Regions from separate parts of the Streptomyces sp. NPDC005866 genome, predicted to be linked through region 2. Evidence: riboswitches for the same ligand, from Rfam matches in the RefSeq annotation. Region 2 holds a riboswitch; the other holds the start of a gene.
The links. A riboswitch is a leader RNA that binds a small molecule or an ion and turns the genes downstream of it on or off. The one in region 2 is predicted to bind cyclic di-AMP.
Positions count from the first base shown of each region.

Region 1 (8,775 bases), on a different contig from region 2:
GTGACCCTCAGGAAGTCCTCCTGAGGGCGGCGCGGGTGGCCGCCACCGCGCCGGCGGCCGCCACCAGCCAGGCCGCCACCGCGACCCACACCAGCACCCGCCCCGGCCACTTCAGCCACGGGATGCCGACCGCGGCCGCGACCGACAGCGTCGCCGCGGCCGTCATCCCCATCGGGAACACCGCCGCCCAGCGGCGCATGTCGTAACGCGGCCGGGGCCGTGCCACCTCGGCGGCCAGCAGGACGGCGTACCAGGCAAGGGCCAGGGTGAGCAGCGCCACCGTCATCGTGCGCAGGACGCCCCGGTCGTCGTTGTTCCACAGGTACAGCCGCGCGCTGTCGGCGGCCAGCAGCTGCGCCCCGGCCAGCGCGGAGATCGCGAGCGCGCCGCCCGCGATCCAGTGGTCGCCGGGCCCCTCGACGACCTGCCGCCACTCGAAGCAGGCCACGGCGAACCCGTACAGCACCAGCCCCAGCCAGAACAGCACCAGCGCCGTGTGCGCGAGCCACGCGGTCGTCAAGGCCGCCGCCAGCGTCGCTCCCAGCACGGCCAGCCCCTGCGTGGCGACACAGCTCAGGAACACCGCACCGGGCATGCGCCGCGTCCGGTGCCGTACGACGAGGACCAGCAACGGCGGCCACAGCACCGCCGACAGCGCCAGCAGGGCTTCGGCCAGGGGCTGCCAGCCGAGCGCCGAGAACCGCGTCCCGAGCACCGTGGTAGCCGCCACGGCGGTGAGCGCGCCCGGCGTCGCCGCCTCCGTCACCCACCGCCGACGGTCCTCCAGCAGCCGTACGGCGAACTCCGCGGCCAGCCCCGCCCAGGCCACGCAGGCCAGCACCAGCGCGACCCGGGACACGGTCTCCGCCCCCGCCAGATGCAACCCCACCGACACGATGGCGGTGGCCATCACCGCGGCCCCGGACGCTGGCGAACGCTGCGCCCACCAGGCGCGAAGGTGTGAAATACCGGACATGCTCCTGATGCTAGGGAGCCTCGCGCGCCATGCGAGCGGGGCACGCGCGCGTGCCGCACGAAATGCGCGCCGCGCGGGGCCAGGCCTCGCGCCGGCGCCCGAGCAACGCCCGGCGCCCGCGTGCAGCGCTTACGCTCGGCGCCCGCGCCCGCGTGCTCAGGCCGGTCGCACCACGCTGTGGATGATTGACTCGCCTCCGTAAAAGATCGACTCCTCGCGGACGTACGTGCCGGGCTTCGGGGCGTGGATCATCATGCCGTTGCCGATGTAGATGCCGACGTGGGTGACGTCGTCGTAGAAGAAGACCAGGTCGCCGGGCCGGGCGTCGGCGAGGGAGACAGTGGTGCCGGCGTTCACCTGGTCGTACGTGGTGCGCGGCAGGGAGACGCCCGCGGCCTTCCAGGCGGCCAGGGAGAGGCCGGAGCAGTCGTAGGAGCCGGGGCCCGTGGCGCCCCAGACGTACGGCTTGCCGATCTGCGCGCGGGCGAAGCTGATCGCCTTGGCGGCCTTCGTCGCGTAGGAGGACGAGGACGAGGAGGAGGAGCCGCTGGAGGTCGACGTAGATGACGACGACGTGTCCTGCTTCGCGGCCGCCGCCTGCTGCTTCGCGAGCTCCGCCGCCTTGCGCACCGCCTCCGCCTTCTTCTTCTTCTTCTCGATCTCCGCCAGCCGCGCCTTCTCCTGGGCCGTCAGCTGCGACAGCAGCTCCCGCGCGGAGGCCAGCTTGGTCTGGACGGTGGTCTTGGCGGTCTTGAGGCCGTCCTGTGTCTCGGTGAGCGTCTCCAGGCTCTTGGCGGCCTCCTGCCGCTTCTTCATGGTCGCGGACTGCTGTGTGACGTAGTCGTCGACCGCGTCCTTCTGACGCGAGGTCAGCCGGCTCATCAGCTGCGTCTGGTCGAAGTAGTCCTGCGGGCTGTCCGCGAGCAGGAAGGTCGCCGTGTCGGGGGCGCTGGCCCCGGTCCGGTACTGGGCCGCGGCGAACGCACCCAGTTCCTCACGCGCCTTGTTGAGCCGGTCGGTGCGCTGGGCGACGTCGTCGAGCAGGGTGTCGACGCGGTTGCGCTGCTTGCCGGTCTTCTCCTTGGCCGCGTTGTACTTCTCGGTGGCGGACTCAGCCTGCCGGTAGAGGGCGTCGACCTTCTTCTCGACCTCCTCCAGGCTGGGCTTGCCGTCCGCGGAGGGCGCGGCGTTGGCCGTCTGGGTGAGCAGGGCCACGGAGGTGAGGGCGGCGGTGGCCAGGGCGGGGGTGCGTATGCCTGCTACGTGCGTTGCGGACGGGCGCGACTTGCGGTGCGACGCCAACGGGGGCGACTCCTTCCGTGCTCCGCCTACCGAGTTAGCTGTCGGGTTCGGGCGGGTGGTTCGGAAGGGTTGCCCTACGGTCCGTCCCCCGGTGGGGGGTCGGGACCGATTCACCCCAGGGTCGGTGTGGGTCCCCGGCTCCGGATGCGCGGCGGCACCCTGGACTCGGCGGAGGCCGTGCGGCCCGGCGACGTTCGCCGGTGGGGGTCGTACGGCCCGCCCGGCACGCTAGCCAACTCGTGTGCTCCGTGTGAAGGTTGATGTTCGATATGCCCCATACATTTTCGTGACCTTAGTGTTGCGGCTCATTCGGATCGGTTGATCAAGGAGGGTATGGGATGATTTGTCCTGAGCGGTCGAGCGGTCCGCGCCCCCGGGCGGACGGGCGCGCACATGTTCACGGCGTGTGATCACCCACTGTGAGGGGATGATTCTGGTGGGTGGCCGGGGTTGAGTTTCCGGGGCGGGGGCCGGTTGTCGGTGGGGCGCCCTAGACTCGGAGAGCGATGAGCAGCCTCTTTGACGACAGCTTCCTGGCGAGCCTCCAGCCCCCGCGCGGCCACGAGGAGGAACCCCCGCCGCCGCCCGAGGACGAGCACGTACCGGAGCCGGTTCCGGACGACCTGTTCGGCGGGAAGTTCGACGTGCCCCCGGACCGTGACGCCTACTACCGCGGCGGCGCCGCCCGCCCGGCCCTGGACGCGGCCGCGCTCCTGGAGGGGCTGAACGACAACCAGCGGGCGGCCGTCGTGCACGCCGGCTCCCCGCTGCTGATCGTGGCCGGCGCCGGTTCCGGCAAGACGCGGGTGCTCACCCACCGCATCGCCTATCTGCTCGCCGCGCGCAATGTGCACCCGGGCCAGATCCTCGCGATCACCTTCACCAACAAGGCCGCGGGCGAGATGAAGGAACGCGTCGAGCACCTCGTCGGCCCGCGCGCGAACGCGATGTGGGTGATGACCTTCCACAGCGCGTGCGTGCGGATCCTCCGGAGGGAGAGCAAGAAGCTCGGCTTCACCTCCTCCTTCTCCATCTACGACGCCGCCGACTCCAAGCGCCTGATGGCCCTGGTCTGCCGCGACCTGGACCTCGACCCCAAGCGCTACCCGCCCAAGTCCTTCAGCGCCAAGATCAGCAACCTCAAGAACGAGCTGATCGACGAGGAGGACTTCGCCGCCCAGGCGAGCGACGGCTTCGAGAAGACCCTCGCTCAGGCATACGCCCTCTACCAGTCGCGGCTGCGCGAGGCGAACGCCCTCGACTTCGACGACCTGATCATGACGACGGTCAACCTGCTGCGTGCCTTCCCGGACGTCGCCGAGCACTACCGCCGCCGCTTCCGGCACGTCCTGGTCGACGAGTACCAGGACACCAACCACGCCCAGTACGCGCTCGTGCGTGAGCTGGTCGGTAGCGGCGCGCGCGCCGACGAGGCCGACGCACCGCCGAGCGAGCAGGACCTCCAGCCCGCCGAACTGTGCGTGGTGGGTGATGCCGACCAGTCGATCTACGCCTTCCGGGGCGCGACGATCCGCAACATCCTCCAGTTCGAGGAGGACTACCCGAACGCGACGACGATCCTCCTGGAGCAGAACTACCGCTCCACGCAGACGATCCTCTCCGCCGCCAACGCGGTCATCCAGCGCAACGAGTCCCGCCGCCCGAAGAACCTGTGGACCAACGCGGGCGCGGGCGCGCAGATCACCGGCTATGTCGCCGACACCGAGCACGACGAGGCGCAGTTCGTCGCCGACGAGATAGACCGTCTGACGGACGCGGGCGAGGCGAAGGCGGGCGATGTCGCCGTCTTCTACCGCACCAACGCGCAGTCCCGTGTCTTCGAGGAGATCTTCATCCGCGTCGGCCTGCCCTACAAGGTGGTCGGCGGGGTCCGCTTCTACGAGCGCAAGGAGGTCCGGGACGTCCTGGCCTACCTCCGGGTCCTCGCCAACCCCGAGGACTCGGTGCCGCTGCGCCGGATCCTCAACGTCCCCAAGCGCGGTATCGGCGACCGTGCGGAGGCGATGATCGACGCCCTCGCCCAGCGCGAGAAGATCAGCTTCCCGCAGGCGCTCAAGCGCGTCGACGAGGCGTACGGCATGGCCGCCCGGTCGACGAACGCGGTCAAGCGGTTCAACACGCTGATGGAGGACCTCCGTACGGTCGTGGAGTCCGGGGCCGGACCGGCCACCGTTCTCGAGGCGATCCTCGAACGCACCGGCTACCTCGCCGAGTTGCAGGCCTCCACGGACCCGCAGGACGAGACCCGGATCGAGAACCTACAGGAACTCGCCTCCGTGGCACTGGAGTTCGAGCAGGAGTCCGGGGAGAACGAGGCATCGGGCGGCCTGTCCGACTTCCTGGAGCGGGTGGCGCTGGTCGCCGACTCCGACCAGATCCCCGACGAGGACGAGGACGGCTCCGGCGTCATCACCCTGATGACCCTGCACACCGCCAAGGGCCTCGAATTCCCGGTGGTCTTCCTGACCGGCATGGAGGACGGCGTCTTCCCGCACATGCGCGCCCTCGGCCAGACCAAGGAGTTGGAAGAGGAGCGGCGCCTCGCGTACGTCGGCATCACGCGCGCGCGGGAGCGGCTGTATCTCACGCGGTCGTCGATGCGCAGCGCCTGGGGGCAGCCGTCGTACAACCCGCCCTCGCGTTTCCTGGAGGAGATCCCGGCCGGGTATCTGGAGTGGAAGCGGACCGGGGCGATGGCGCCGGTGTCCTCCGGGCCCGCGTCGGGCGTGGCGGCCTCGCTCTCCTCGACCCGCTCGCGGTCCTCGGCGTCGGGCGCGTCCGGCTTCGCCACCCGGCGGACCGCGGAGAAGCCGGTGGTCTCGGTGGCCGTCGGCGACCGCGTCACCCACGACCAGTTCGGCCTCGGCACGGTCGTCGCGGTGAAGGGCACGGGCGGGAACGCGGAGGCGACGATCGACTTCGGCGACACCAAGCCGAAGCGGCTGCTGCTGCGATACGCGCCGGTGGAGAAGCTGTAGCCCCACAGAAGGCTGAGCCCCGCTTCCACGAGCGGGGCTCACTGGGCGGGGCTCACTGGGCGGGGCTCACTGATCAGGTCGGGTCGAGTCCGTGGCTCCGCAGCCACGGCAGCGGGTCTATGGCGGAGCCCCCCGCCGGCCTGACCTCGAAGTGCAGGTGCGGGCCGGTCGAGTTGCCGGAGTTCCCGGAGTACGCGATCGGATCCCCGGCCTTCACGGTCGTACCCGAGGCCACGCGGTACGACGAGAGGTGGCAGTACCACGTCTCCGTGCCGTCCTTCGCCGTCACGATCATCATGTTGCCGTAGGCGCTGTTCCACTTGGTGGAGACGACGCCGTCGGTCGCGGCCATCACCGTCGTGCCGTAGGAGACGGGGAAGTCGATGCCCGTGTGGATGGACATCCAGTTCACGCCGGCCTGGCCGAAATAGGCGCTGAGCCCTCTCTGCGTGACCGGGAGGGCGTACTTGGGGCGCAGCCGCTCCTTGCGGGCCGCCTCCGCCGCCGCCTTCTTCTTCTCGGCGTCCTGCTGGGCCCTGAGGTCGATGCGCTCCTGGGTCCGGCTGGCCCGGTCGGCGAAGTCGTCGGCGCCTGCCGAGAGCGTCTTGAGCTGGGCGTCCAGCTTGCTGTTGGCGGCGGACGGCTGCACCGACTGTGCGTCGGAGGCCGAGGCCGTCGTGTCCTTGCCGTCCTCGGTCATGGTCCCTACGGAGGCGGCCGCGATCCCGGCGACCCCCATCACACACGCCGAGGGCACGGCGACGGTCAGCAGCGCGGACCGCTTGGGGGGCGTACGACGGCGGGAACGCGACCCTGCGCGGGCGCCGGAGCGTGTCGCGGCCCGCGAGACCGGAGCGACCTGAGTGACCTCTTCCTGGTCCTCCAGCAGTGGCGTTACTGCAGGCAGCTCACCGGTCGCGGCCAACGTCCCCGCGTCCGGGGAGTCCTCCGTGAACTCCTCGAACTCGCCGTAGGGGAGCTGCTCGAACATCTGGGTCGCCGACTGGTCGAAGGGGTCGGCGGGCTGTGGCTCGGGCTCGGGCTCGGGCTGCGCCGGGGTGCCGTCGGAGTTCCACTGCGTGGCGTCGTACGCGCCGGTGTCGAAGGCCTGGGTGCCCCACTCCCACTGCTGGGTCGCGCCGGCCATGCCCGACTGGTCGGGCTGGATCCAGGCGTTCGCGTCCCAGTGGCCGCTGCCATCGGTGACCGTCCCCTGTGCCGGGACGGTCCAGGCCGTGCTGTCGTAGGCGCCGGAGTCGTACACGGCGTGGTGCTGGGCCGCGTAGGGGTCGTAGTTCAGCGACTGGTCGCCGACCGTCTGCCACTGCGTGGCGTCGTACGCGCCGGTGGCCTGGCCCTCGCCCGGGAGGTGGCCGAAGAGCGGATCACTGTGGAACGAGGTGCCGGTAGCAGTGTGGTCGCCGTACGTGGTGAAGTCGCCGTACTGGGCTTCCTGGGTGCCATACGGCGCGTAGTGCGCCGGGTCGGCGTCGGAAGCCGGGGCCGGGGTGGTCATGGTCCCCGACGGGTGACGGTCGTTCACCAACTTCTCTTTCGCCTCGACAACAGGGGCTGCCAGAGCAGTGCGGCGACTGTACCCGGCGGTATGCGGGCGCGACAATCTTCGGCAGGTTTCGTGGTTTCGGGAAACGGGCATTCGGCCGTGTTTCGGGGGACGACGGACGCGGGTTTGGCTTTGCGTTCGAGAAGTGTTCGACAGGTCGGGCGTCTAAGTCGGAGGTGCCGGGCGGTCGTTGCCCGCCCGAACCGACCCGAATACCCGGCTCGCCCGGCTCGTCCTCATCTCCGTCAGGCCACCGTCAGACCGCTGGCGATCCGCTCCTCCGGGTGCGTCTCGTCGAGGGCCTGCCGTATGCCGGTCGCGACCGCCGGATGGACGGGCAGGGCGAGGTGGCCGATCCCGGTCACCTGCACGTTCGTCACCAGGAGGTCCGGGTGGTCGATCCGGGCCGTCTCGACCGGCTCCATCAGCGAGTCGAGGTCGCTCCAGAAGCTGACGAACCGGGTGCGGCAGCCGGGCGCGGGCCGGGTCAGCTCCTCGATCACCTCCGAGCCGGGGCGCATCTGCCGCACTATCGGGTGCGCGTCCGCGAGCGGCACGACCCTGGTGCCGGAGTGCGGGGTGCCGAGCGTCACCAGGGTGCGGACGCGGTAGTCGCCGCCGAGGCACTGGACGTAGTAGCGGGCGATCAGACCGCCGAGGCTGTGCCCCACGATGTCGACCCGGCGGCTGCCGGTGCGCTGGCAGATCTCCTCTATGTGCCGGCCCAGCAGGCCGGCGGCGGTGCGGATGTCACAGGTCAGCGGCGAGTAGTTGAGCGACTCGACACGCTGGCCGCCGTGCTGGGCGAGGGTGCGGCGCAGCAGGACGAAGACGGAGCGGTTGTCGATGAACCCGTGCAGCAGCACGACCGGCGGAGTCGCCCGGATCGGCAGTTGGGCCGTGCCGTCACGCTGCGCGGGCTGCGCGGGGGAGCGGCGCTCCGGGGTGAGGCCGGTCGGGTAGAGCAGCAGATGCCCGGCCAGGACCGCAGCCTCCAGCGCGGTCGACTTCAGGAAGGCCACCGACAGGCCGGCCAGTCTGCCGGGCAGAAGACGACGGCAGAACGGGAGAAAGGGCGCCAGTACTCCGGTGACCTTCATCGGCCGACCTCCTGTCGGCGCGCGGCGGACGGCTCTGTCCCCGTGTGCCCTCATGGGAGGCCGAGCGGAGGTGGTGGCGGGGGTACGACGACGGGCCGCGTCGCGTGCCCTGTTGCCCCGCGGACCACGCTGCGGCTCCCTGACGTGTCCCACTGTGTGTGATTTCCCCCTCGGTAACCTCCGTGAAACTGCCGGTTGCGGGATGCTGGAGATAACGTTCGTTCACTGGAGACGGGTGGCGGAACGCGTCAAATGTGCGGTACTTGTCGGTACGCACGCATGGTGGCGTGTTCTTTTCATGGTCATGGAGGCAGTGATGGGTGTGGCAGCCGGTCCGATCCGCGTGGTGGTGGCCAAACCGGGGCTCGACGGCCACGACCGCGGGGCCAAGGTCATCGCGCGGGCGCTGCGCGACGCGGGCATGGAGGTCATCTACACCGGGCTCCACCAGACGCCGGAACAGATCGTCGACACGGCCATCCAGGAGGACGCCGACGCGATCGGTCTCTCCATCCTCTCCGGCGCCCACAACACCCTGTTCGCAGCGGTCATCGACTTGCTCAAGCAGCGTGACGCCGAGGACATCCTCGTCTTCGGCGGCGGCATCATCCCCGAGGACGACATCGCCCCCCTCAAGGACAAGGGCGTCGCCGAGATCTTCACGCCGGGGGCGACGATGGCGTCGATCGTGGAGTGGGTACGGGAGAACGTCCGGCAGCCTTCGGAGGCGTAGCCCGCGTTCACGCAGCGGTGGACCGACCCCGGCGACTGGGCCGGGGCGGCCGGGCCGCGCCCGAACGCGAGGCCGTTAACCCTGGGCGGGGTTCGGGGGCG
Region 1 covers NZ_JBEXWP010000015.1:104,810-113,584, reverse strand. The annotation lists gene ABZ396_RS22850 (hypothetical protein) at 1-4, shown strand, start outside; gene ABZ396_RS22845 (tellurite resistance/C4-dicarboxylate transporter family protein) at 8-976, opposite strand; gene ABZ396_RS22840 (NlpC/P60 family protein) at 1,133-2,278, opposite strand; cyclic di-AMP (ydaO/yuaA leader) riboswitch at 2,287-2,459, opposite strand; gene pcrA (DNA helicase PcrA) at 2,785-5,277, shown strand; gene ABZ396_RS22830 (M23 family metallopeptidase) at 5,351-6,820, opposite strand; gene ABZ396_RS22825 (alpha/beta fold hydrolase) at 7,087-7,941, opposite strand; gene ABZ396_RS22820 (cobalamin B12-binding domain-containing protein) at 8,258-8,674, shown strand.
Region 1: linked by a shared signal. The riboswitch ahead of ABZ396_RS22840 (NlpC/P60 family protein) and the one ahead of ABZ396_RS19845 (transglycosylase SLT domain-containing protein) in region 2 are both predicted to bind cyclic di-AMP.

Region 2 (8,775 bases):
GGTCCGGTCCGTAGGGGGGACGCGTGGGGGGACCCGTGGCCAGGAATGCCGCCAGCATGCCGTTCGCGGCGGATCGCGACGTGCCGGGCCTGATCGTCAAGTTCGGCGACTATCCGTTGCACCACGGCGGGGTCGGCGCGATTCGCAGCCTGGGCCGCCTGGGTGTTCCCATGTACGCGATCACGGAGGACGCCTACACGCCGGCGGCCTCCTCTCGTTATCTCAAACGGGCGTTCGTATGGCCGACAACAGGCGCCGAGGAACCGGATCATCTGGTCGAGGGGCTGCTGCGCATCGGCCACCGCATCGGCCGTCCGACCCTGCTGATCCCCACCGACGAGGAGGCCGCCGTTCTGATCGCCGAGCACCAGGACGCGCTCGGCGACCGCTTCCTCTTCCCGCGCGTGGAGTCAGCACTGCCCCGCCGGCTCGCGAGCAAGCAGGACCTGCACGAACTGTGCGTGCAACACGGCATCCCCAGTCCGACGGCAGCCTTCCCGCAGTCGTACGACGAGATCGTCGACTTCGCGGAGAAGGCACGCTTCCCGATCGTCGCCAAGAACCGAGAGGCGTTCCTGCGGCGCAAACAGCCCGCCGTCAACGGCACGACGAAGATCGCCACCCGCGAGGGACTGCTCACCCTCGCCCGTGACTGGGGCGACCATCCGGGTGTCATCCTCCAGGAGTACCTCCCGAGGGAGGACGCCGAGGACTGGATCGTGCACGCCTACTTCGACGCCGACTCGAACCCGCGCGCCCTGTTCACCGGCGTCAAGGTGCGCTCGTGGCCGCCGCACGCGGGCATGACGGCGAACGCGTACGTCGTCGACAACCCGGAACTCGCCGACCTCGCCGCGCGTTTCATCAAACAGATCGGCTTCAGCGGCATCATCGACCTCGACCTGCGCTTCGACCGCCGCGACGGGCAGTACAAGCTGCTCGACTTCAACCCGCGCATGGGCGCCCAGTTCCGGCTCTTCGAGAGCGAGTCGGGGGTGGACGTGGTCCGCGCCATGCACCTGGACCTGACCGGGCGCCCCGTTCCGGAGGGGGAACAGCGCGCCGGCCACCGATACGTCGTGGAGAACATCGACCTGCCCGCCCTCCTCGCCTACCGCCGAAGCGGCTATACGACGCCGCACGCGCCCGGGCGGCCGAGCGGGACCGAGCTGGCCTGGCTCGCGGGTGACGACCCGCTGCCGTTCGTCACGATGCTCGCCCGCTTCGTACGTCCGGGCGCGAAGCACCTCTACCAGCTGTGGCGGACCAACCACCGCGGCTCCAGCACCTCCACGAAGTAGGCACCACGTTCCTGGGGAGGGACTTCGTGATTCAACCGGTAGCAGTCATAGGTGCCGGGCCCTTCGGCCTGTCCACCGCCGCCCATCTGCGGGCGCGCGGCATCCCCGTCCGGGTCTTCGGAGACCCCATGGTCAGCTGGCGTGACCACATGCCCGAGGGCATGCTCCTGAAGTCGACGCCCGCCGCCTCCAACCTCGACTGCCCGCAGCGCGGGCACACCCTCGCCGACTACTGCGACGCGGTGGGCACACGCAGGCTGGTGACCGACGAGGACATCATCCCGGTGGAGACGTTCATCGGCTACGGCGAGTGGTTCCAGCAGAAGCTGGTGCCCGAGCTGGAGCGGGTGCGGGTGGTTTCCGTGGACCGCAGCAAGGCAGCCGGGTTCGAACTCGAACTGGACTCGGGTGAGTTGTTCACGGCCCGCGCTGTCGTCGTCGCCACCGGCCTGTCGGGGCTCGCCCACCTCCCCGCGGAGCTCGTGAAAGTGTCGGCGGACGCGCCCACGGGACCGTTCTCGCACAGCTCCCAGCACCACGACCTCACCCGTTTCTCCGGCAAGGAGCTGATCGTCGTCGGCGCCGGGCAGTCCGCGCTGGAGACGGCGGCTCTCGCGGCCGAGGCGGGCGCCCAGGTGCGGGTGGTCTCACGCGGGCGCGGCAAGGTCGCCTTCGGCGCCCCGCCCTGGGACCAGCCCCGGCTGCGCCCTGAGTCCCCGTTCGGGCGGGCCTGGTCGCTGTGGGCGCTCAGCTACTACCCGCACCCCTACCGCTACCTCCCCGCCCGCACCCGTCACTACCTGGTCCGCCGGGTGCTCGGCCCGCTCGGCGCCTGGTGGCTGCGCGACCGCTTCGAGGGCAAGGTCCAAGTCCACGAAGTCGCCGGCGTGACCTGCGCCGACATCTCCGACGGCGCCCCGGTCCTCACCGTCCGCACCCACGACGGCCGCACCGACCGGCTCACCGCCGACCACGTCGTGGCCGCCACCGGCTACCGAGTGGACGTCGCGGCGATGGACTTCCTCGGCCCCGAGCTGCGCACCCGCGTCACGGTCAGCCGCGGCGCCCCGGAACTCGGCGCCGGATACGTCTCCTCCATGCCCGGCCTGTACTTCACCGGCCTGCCCGCGGCAGCGTCGTACGGCCCGGTGATGCGGTTCGTGTGCGGGACGCAGTTCGCCTCGCCGCGCCTGGCCAAGCACCTGGCTGCTACCCACGCATGACAACCGCCCGCCAGGCCGGGCCGGTTCGCCACCCGCCACCCGCTCGGGGGCCGGGCCGCCACCCGACCCCGAGGTCGCGCCACCACCACCCTCCCCCGGGGGCCGGGCGCCTCAACAGGTCCCGCCTCGCGTCCATTTCGGCGTCGTCGCAGTCCCCGTCGAACCAGAGTCCGAGCCGCCGGACCTCCTTGGTGCACAGCGCGCCGCCGACCGGGTCCTCGGGACAGTTGCCGAGCGTCTCGAAGCCGTCCAGGAGTCAACACGCCTAGTTCCAGCGCGCCTCGCCCGGGTCCGCCAGGTCCCTTTCGGCCTCGTACTGGCTCTCCGTGTCGCAGCCGGTCGCCACCTACGGTCTGCGATCGTCGTCATCGTCAACACGCTCAGGAACGGAACGACAGCGCCTAGGTCCCCGGCCTCGGATCCCGCGGGAACCGCTCCAGCACCCCGGTCGCCGCCGCCGGCAGATGCGCCCGGAACTCTCCTGACCGCTCCGTCACCACGGTCGCCCTCGTCCGATCGTTGCGATCAACCCACCGCCAACGTAACGCGCCCCACTGACAACGCCCCATCACGGAGAGAGCGGGCGCCGCTTGAGGCCAAAACACACAATGAGTCTCAGGGGCGTGCTGTCCGTATTCTCTGATCATGGTCCCACCCTCCCCGTACTCACTGATCGCCACCGACCTGGACGGCACGCTGCTGCGCGCCGACGACACCCTGTCGGAACGGTCACTTGCCGCACTCGCGCGGGCCGGCCGGGCAGGCGCCCGGCACCTCGTGGTGACCGGGCGCCCCGCGCCGAGAGTGCGCCCCCTCCTGGACGACCTCGGCTGCACGGGACTCGCGGTCTGCGGCCAGGGCGCGCAGGTCTACGACGCCGGCGCGGCTCGGATGCTGTGGTCGGTCACTCTGGACCGGGAGCTGGCGGAGACCGCCCTCGGCAAGATCGAGGCCGAGGTCGGGCAGGTCTACGCGGCGGTCGACCAGGACGGCGTGGACGGGCTCACGCTCATCGAGCCGGGCTATCTGATGCCCCATCCCACGCTGCCCGCGTTGCGCGTCGACCGGCGCGACGATCTGTGGTGCGCGCCCATCAGCAAGGTGCTGCTGCGCCACCACACCCTGACTGACGACGAGCTGGCGGCGACCGCCCGCTCGGTGGTGGGGTCGCTGGCGACGGTCACCATGTCGGGACCGGGGACCGTCGAGCTCCAGCCGTGCGGGGTGACCAAGGCGACCGGGCTCGCGCTGGCCGCCGGCCACCTGGGGCTGAGTCCCGAACAAGCCGTCGCCTTCGGGGACATGCCCAACGACATCCCCATGTTCGACTGGGCGTCCCACGGGGTGGCGATGGCCAACGCCCATCCCGAACTCAAGACGGTGGCCGACGAGATCACCTTGTCGAACGAGGACGACGGCATCGCCGTCGTCCTCGAAAGACTCTTCCGCTGACGGCGCCGGTCAGTACGCGCCGTGCACGTTGTCGATCGAGCCGTACCGCGCGGCGGCGTAGTTGCAGGCGGCGGTGATGTTCGCGACCGGGTCGTAGATGTCGAAGGACGTGCCGGCCACGTGGTAGGTGCTGAACGTCGGGGCGATCACCTGGAGCAGGCCCTTGGACGGGATGCCGGCGGCCGCGTTGGAGTCCCACAGGTTGATTGCCTGCGGGTTGCCGGACGACTCGCGGATCACGTTGCGGTAGATGCCGTTGTAGCTGCCCGGGATGTTCTTCTCGGCCATGATCGCGAGCGACTCGCGGATCCAGCCGTCGAGGTTGTTCGGGTACCCGGCGGTCGTCGTCGCGGCCGTCGTGGGGGTGGAGGTGGCGGCGGAGGCGGTGGTCGCCCCGATGAGCGGGAGGGCGAGAACGGCGGCGCCGGTGCCGGCGACGGCGAGCGTGCGGGCGATGCGGTTACGGCGGGGACGGCGGTGCTGAGCGGCAGCAGGCATGGCAAAGTTCCTCTCCGTCGCCTACGAGGTGAGCTGTCGGGTTCGGGCCCGGGGAGTGCCCGGCCGCGCCGCCCGAAGGCGAGGCGACTTCACCCCTAGCCGTTCCGGTACGACGTCCGTCACTGACGTCGGTCGCCCGGTCCGGCGACTTACCTGGTTCCCCCGCTCCTGCCGTGCGAATGGACTTGTCGATGGGTCAAGACGGGCGGCGGCAGGATTCGGCGTCCGCCCGGCGAGCGGGAACGTATGCGAGAGCACATGTCCGGAACAAGTGCCGGATTCACACAACGCACCGATTGACCTTGATCTGAGTCGTATGGGGCGCTTGATCCTTTGCGGCTGCCAAGCCTCAACTCGCCCACAGGAAACGGAAAGGGAGCCGCACTTGCCGTCATTGCGGCAGCCCTGCCCACGTGACCTACTTCACGGAACGGCAATTACGGCAAATAGGACATGAGGGGATTTGTGAAATCCGTCTTTCCGGGCATCAGTGGAAAAGCGTATCGTCGTCATTCGTGCGGATTGCCCCGATTGGGATGGGTGAAGCGGTGCGCACCACGGGCGATTTCGAAGATTGCCCGAATTGTCTTGTTCGGCGAAATTCCGGCTTGATGAGGGCGAACCGATGGGCTCGACCGGCAGTGGGCGGCCGGCCGCGGGTTCTGCTCATCCGGTTCATCTGGTCGTGTACGTCTCCGGCGCCCCCCGTGAACTCCGTACGGTCCGGGTATGCGCGCGTGCCGCTGATCGAGCGCGGCCGGGAGGCTGACGCCCGACGGCTCCGCCCGCTTGGGTGCCTCGAACCGCTCGGGTGCCTCCAAGGCGATCGGCTGGCCCAAGGTCCCGGAGCGCGCCGGAAGTTCGAGTGTGCTCTGCCGGTCGGCGTACGTGATTCCGGTCACCTTGGGGGAGGGGTCGGCGGGCTCGCCGAACAGGCGGCGGGCGGGGTGGCTGTCCGCGCGCTCATGTCCATCGCGAGGGCGGAACCTCCGCCGCACAACGCGTCGTTGTCATAGCGGCCGTCCGTGGAGCGGGCCACGGCGACCGCCTTGAGCGGCTCGGGCGCGAGGGCCGTCATTCGGAGGGAGATGCAGCCGCCCCAGGAGGTGCCGACCATGCCGACGTTCCCGTTGCGCCGGAGCCGCGCCGTCGGCCGCTCGACGGTCGCGGGCCTGTCCGCCGGCCGGGGACGTGACCGTGGCCCGTGGAGCAGTGGGTGGCGCCGGTGGCCTCGTGGGGTTGTCCGGTCGGTGAGCGGGTGGGGCGGCGTCTGGCCGGTGAGCCGATGGGGGAGGTGTTCGAGCGGCGCGCGTGGGCGGGCTCGGCCGTTCTTGGGTGCCTCGCGCGCGTGGGCGGGCTCATCCGTCCTCGGGTGCCACGCGCGCGTGGGGGGCGACGTCCGGACGGCGAAGGGATGCGGAGGTCCTCGTGTGTGGTCTCGTAGGGCATGGATGTACGGGTACGGTCGGCGCGATGTGCCCCCGTCGGCTTTGGCGGGCGGCGGACGGGGTACCTCCGGGCAGGTGACGTCAGCCGGGGAAGAGGTGACCGTTCGTGGTCGGCGGTCTGCCGGACGGTCCGGTGTCGGACCCGGTGACGGCGCTGGTCCGGGCCGCGGTTCACCCTCCGGTCCAGGACACGGCTTACGCCTCGGTTCGGGACAACTGTCGGTACTTCCTGTTAAGTCAGTGGATGTCAGGTCGTATCGGCTGATCAAAAACATACCGGTCGTGATCCGATAGTGCCCGGGGTGTAACGGTGGGCGCTATCGGTGATCGAAACCTGACCGGATACGCTGACTTGAGTGATGGCAGCGACCTATCGACAAACCGTGTAACCGCCAGTGGACACCAGCAGACAGGAGACCCCTCGTGACCGTCGGGCCGTTCGGGCTGAGCGTGCGGGACCAGGCTCTGGAAGCCGATGTCCAGGCCGGATTGACGGCTGTCGAGGAGGGCTTGCTAGAAGCCACCAAAAGTGAGGTCCCGTTCATCACGGAAGCCGCGCAGCACCTCGTGCGGGCCGGCGGGAAGCGGTTCCGGCCGCTGCTGGTGATGCTGGCCGCGCAGTTCGGTGACCCGTACGCGCCGGGCGTCGTGCCGTCGGCCGTGGTCGTCGAGCTGACCCACCTCGCGACGCTGTACCACGACGACGTCATGGACGAGGCCGCCGTGCGGCGCGGTGTCGACAGCGCCAACACTCGCTGGGGCAACTCGGTCGCCGTCCTCACCGGTGACTTCCTGTTCGCCCGCGCCTCCCAGATCCTCGCCGACCTCGGACCCGAGGCGGTGCGGGTCCAGGCCCTCGCGTTCGAACGGCTGGTGACGGGCCAGATCCTGGAGACGGCCGGGCCGTCGGACGGGCGTGACCCGGTCGACCACTACCTCGACGTGCTCGGCGGCAAGACCGGCTCGCTGGTGGCGGTCTCCTGCCGCTTCGGCGCGATGATGTCCGGCGCCGACGAGACGGTCGTGGACGTCCTCACCCAGTACGGCGAACGCCTCGGTGTCGCGTTCCAGCTCGCAGACGACGTCCTGGACATCGCCTCCGACTCCCACGAGTCCGGGAAGGTCCCGGGGACCGACCTCCGCGAGGGCATCCCCACGCTTCCGGTGCTACAGCTGCGGGAGCGGGCGGCGCGGCTGGGGCTGGCCGAGGACATCGCACTGTGCGAGCTGCTGGACTCCGACCTCACGGACGACGCGCGGCACGCGGAGGCCCTGACGGCCCTGCGGGCGCATCCGGCGCTGGAGCAGGCGCGTCGGGACACGGTCCGCTACGCGGAGGAAGCCCGGGCCGCGCTGGCCCCGCTGTCCGAATGCGGCGCGAAGGTGGCGCTTCTGGAGCTGTGCGACGCGGTGGTGCACCGGGCCAGATAGTTCCCAGGCCCGAATCTCCCGGAAGCCGAAGGCGACGGGCAGCCCGCGCGGCGCCAAGGTCACCTCACCCGAGGCGCGAACTATTTGTGGCGCACGTCACACAACTGGACTGAGTCCACTGTGCGACCCGCTCCGTACTCCTCCCGGGAAAGTCGACGCAAGAGGCGTCGGATCGCACAGGGGGATAAAACGGACTCATGGGCATCAACGCAAAGCGTCGCAAGAGCCTCGTCGCAGCGGCCATCACCGTGACCGCTCTCAGCGGTGCCGCCGTCCCGGCAGCCGCCGCCACCAGCCCAAGCCCCAGCTCTACCGACTCCGTCGTCCTCGTCGCCAGTCTGCGCGGTGCCAACGAGGTGCCCGTCGCCGGTGGGGCCGCCGTCGGGGACAAGGACGGCACCGCTCTGGAATTCATCCAGGTCAAGGGGGACCAGGTGACCGTCGCCCTGACTTGGCGTGGCACCGGCAGGCCCACCGATCTGCAGATCAACCAGGGCGCCAAGGGCGCCAACGGAGGAATGAAGATCGACTTCGGGAACCTGCTGAGGACGGCCAAGGGCAACAGCGTCACCGGCAGCGTCAAGGTCACCGACAAGGCCCTGCTCAAGCAGCTCACCACCGACCCCGGCGCCTTCTACGCCAACCTGCGCACCGCCGAGTTCCCCGGCGGCGCCGTCCGCGGCCAGCTGCACGCCGTCACCACCGTCTCCGACCTCAAGAACGGCGACCTGAAGAACGGCGGCTTCCAGGCCTCCGTCGTCACCGGCAAGCAGATCTACGAGTGCAAGCCCGCCACCGGCGGCGGCTATGCCTTCGCCCAGCGTGATGTCAGCGCCAAGCTCGACTTCGGCATCCGGCACTCCTACGTCGCACCCAACTCCGGCACCCCCCAGTGGGTCGCACCCGACGGCAGCGCGGTCACCGGAACCGTCCTGACCAAGACGGCGAACGGTGACGGCAACATTCCCGAGCTCGACCTCAAGGCCACGCAATCGGGCAAGAAGCACGGACTGCTCGCCCACACCGGCGAGGTCCTGCGCCTGAACACCGTCGGCGGCGTCGCCCCGGCCGGCTCCTGCACCCCGGGCGCCGTCGTCGGCGTCCCCTACCAGGCCGACTACGTGTTCGTGCAGCTCCACTGAGTGAACAGAGCAAGTGACAGTAGGTGACAGGAGGCGCCTCCGCCGCAACGACCCCTACGGGTCGGTGGAGGCGCCTCCACCCTTGTGTCATACCGCAGGCGTACGCGGAGTTGGCTCCCGGGTCTGACGCTTCTGAGGCTCCCATTTGGTGAGATGGAAACCACGGAAATCACCACCACTCACCGATTCGGGTGAGAATGGCGGCTCAGGGTGGGACACGTGCGAGCACAGCCGCCGCCGACGACGGAGGTAAGGCACACATGGCACCGTACGAAAACGA
Region 2 covers NZ_JBEXWP010000012.1:159,468-168,242, forward strand. The annotation lists gene ABZ396_RS19830 (ATP-grasp domain-containing protein) at 57-1,301, shown strand; gene ABZ396_RS19835 (FAD-dependent oxidoreductase) at 1,328-2,524, shown strand; gene ABZ396_RS19840 (HAD family hydrolase) at 3,170-3,976, shown strand; gene ABZ396_RS19845 (transglycosylase SLT domain-containing protein) at 3,986-4,474, opposite strand; cyclic di-AMP (ydaO/yuaA leader) riboswitch at 4,478-4,675, opposite strand; gene ABZ396_RS19850 (CocE/NonD family hydrolase) at 5,373-6,197, opposite strand; gene ABZ396_RS19855 (polyprenyl synthetase family protein) at 6,346-7,353, shown strand; gene ABZ396_RS19860 (CHRD domain-containing protein) at 7,551-8,495, shown strand; gene ABZ396_RS19865 (DUF2092 domain-containing protein) at 8,756-8,775, shown strand, end outside.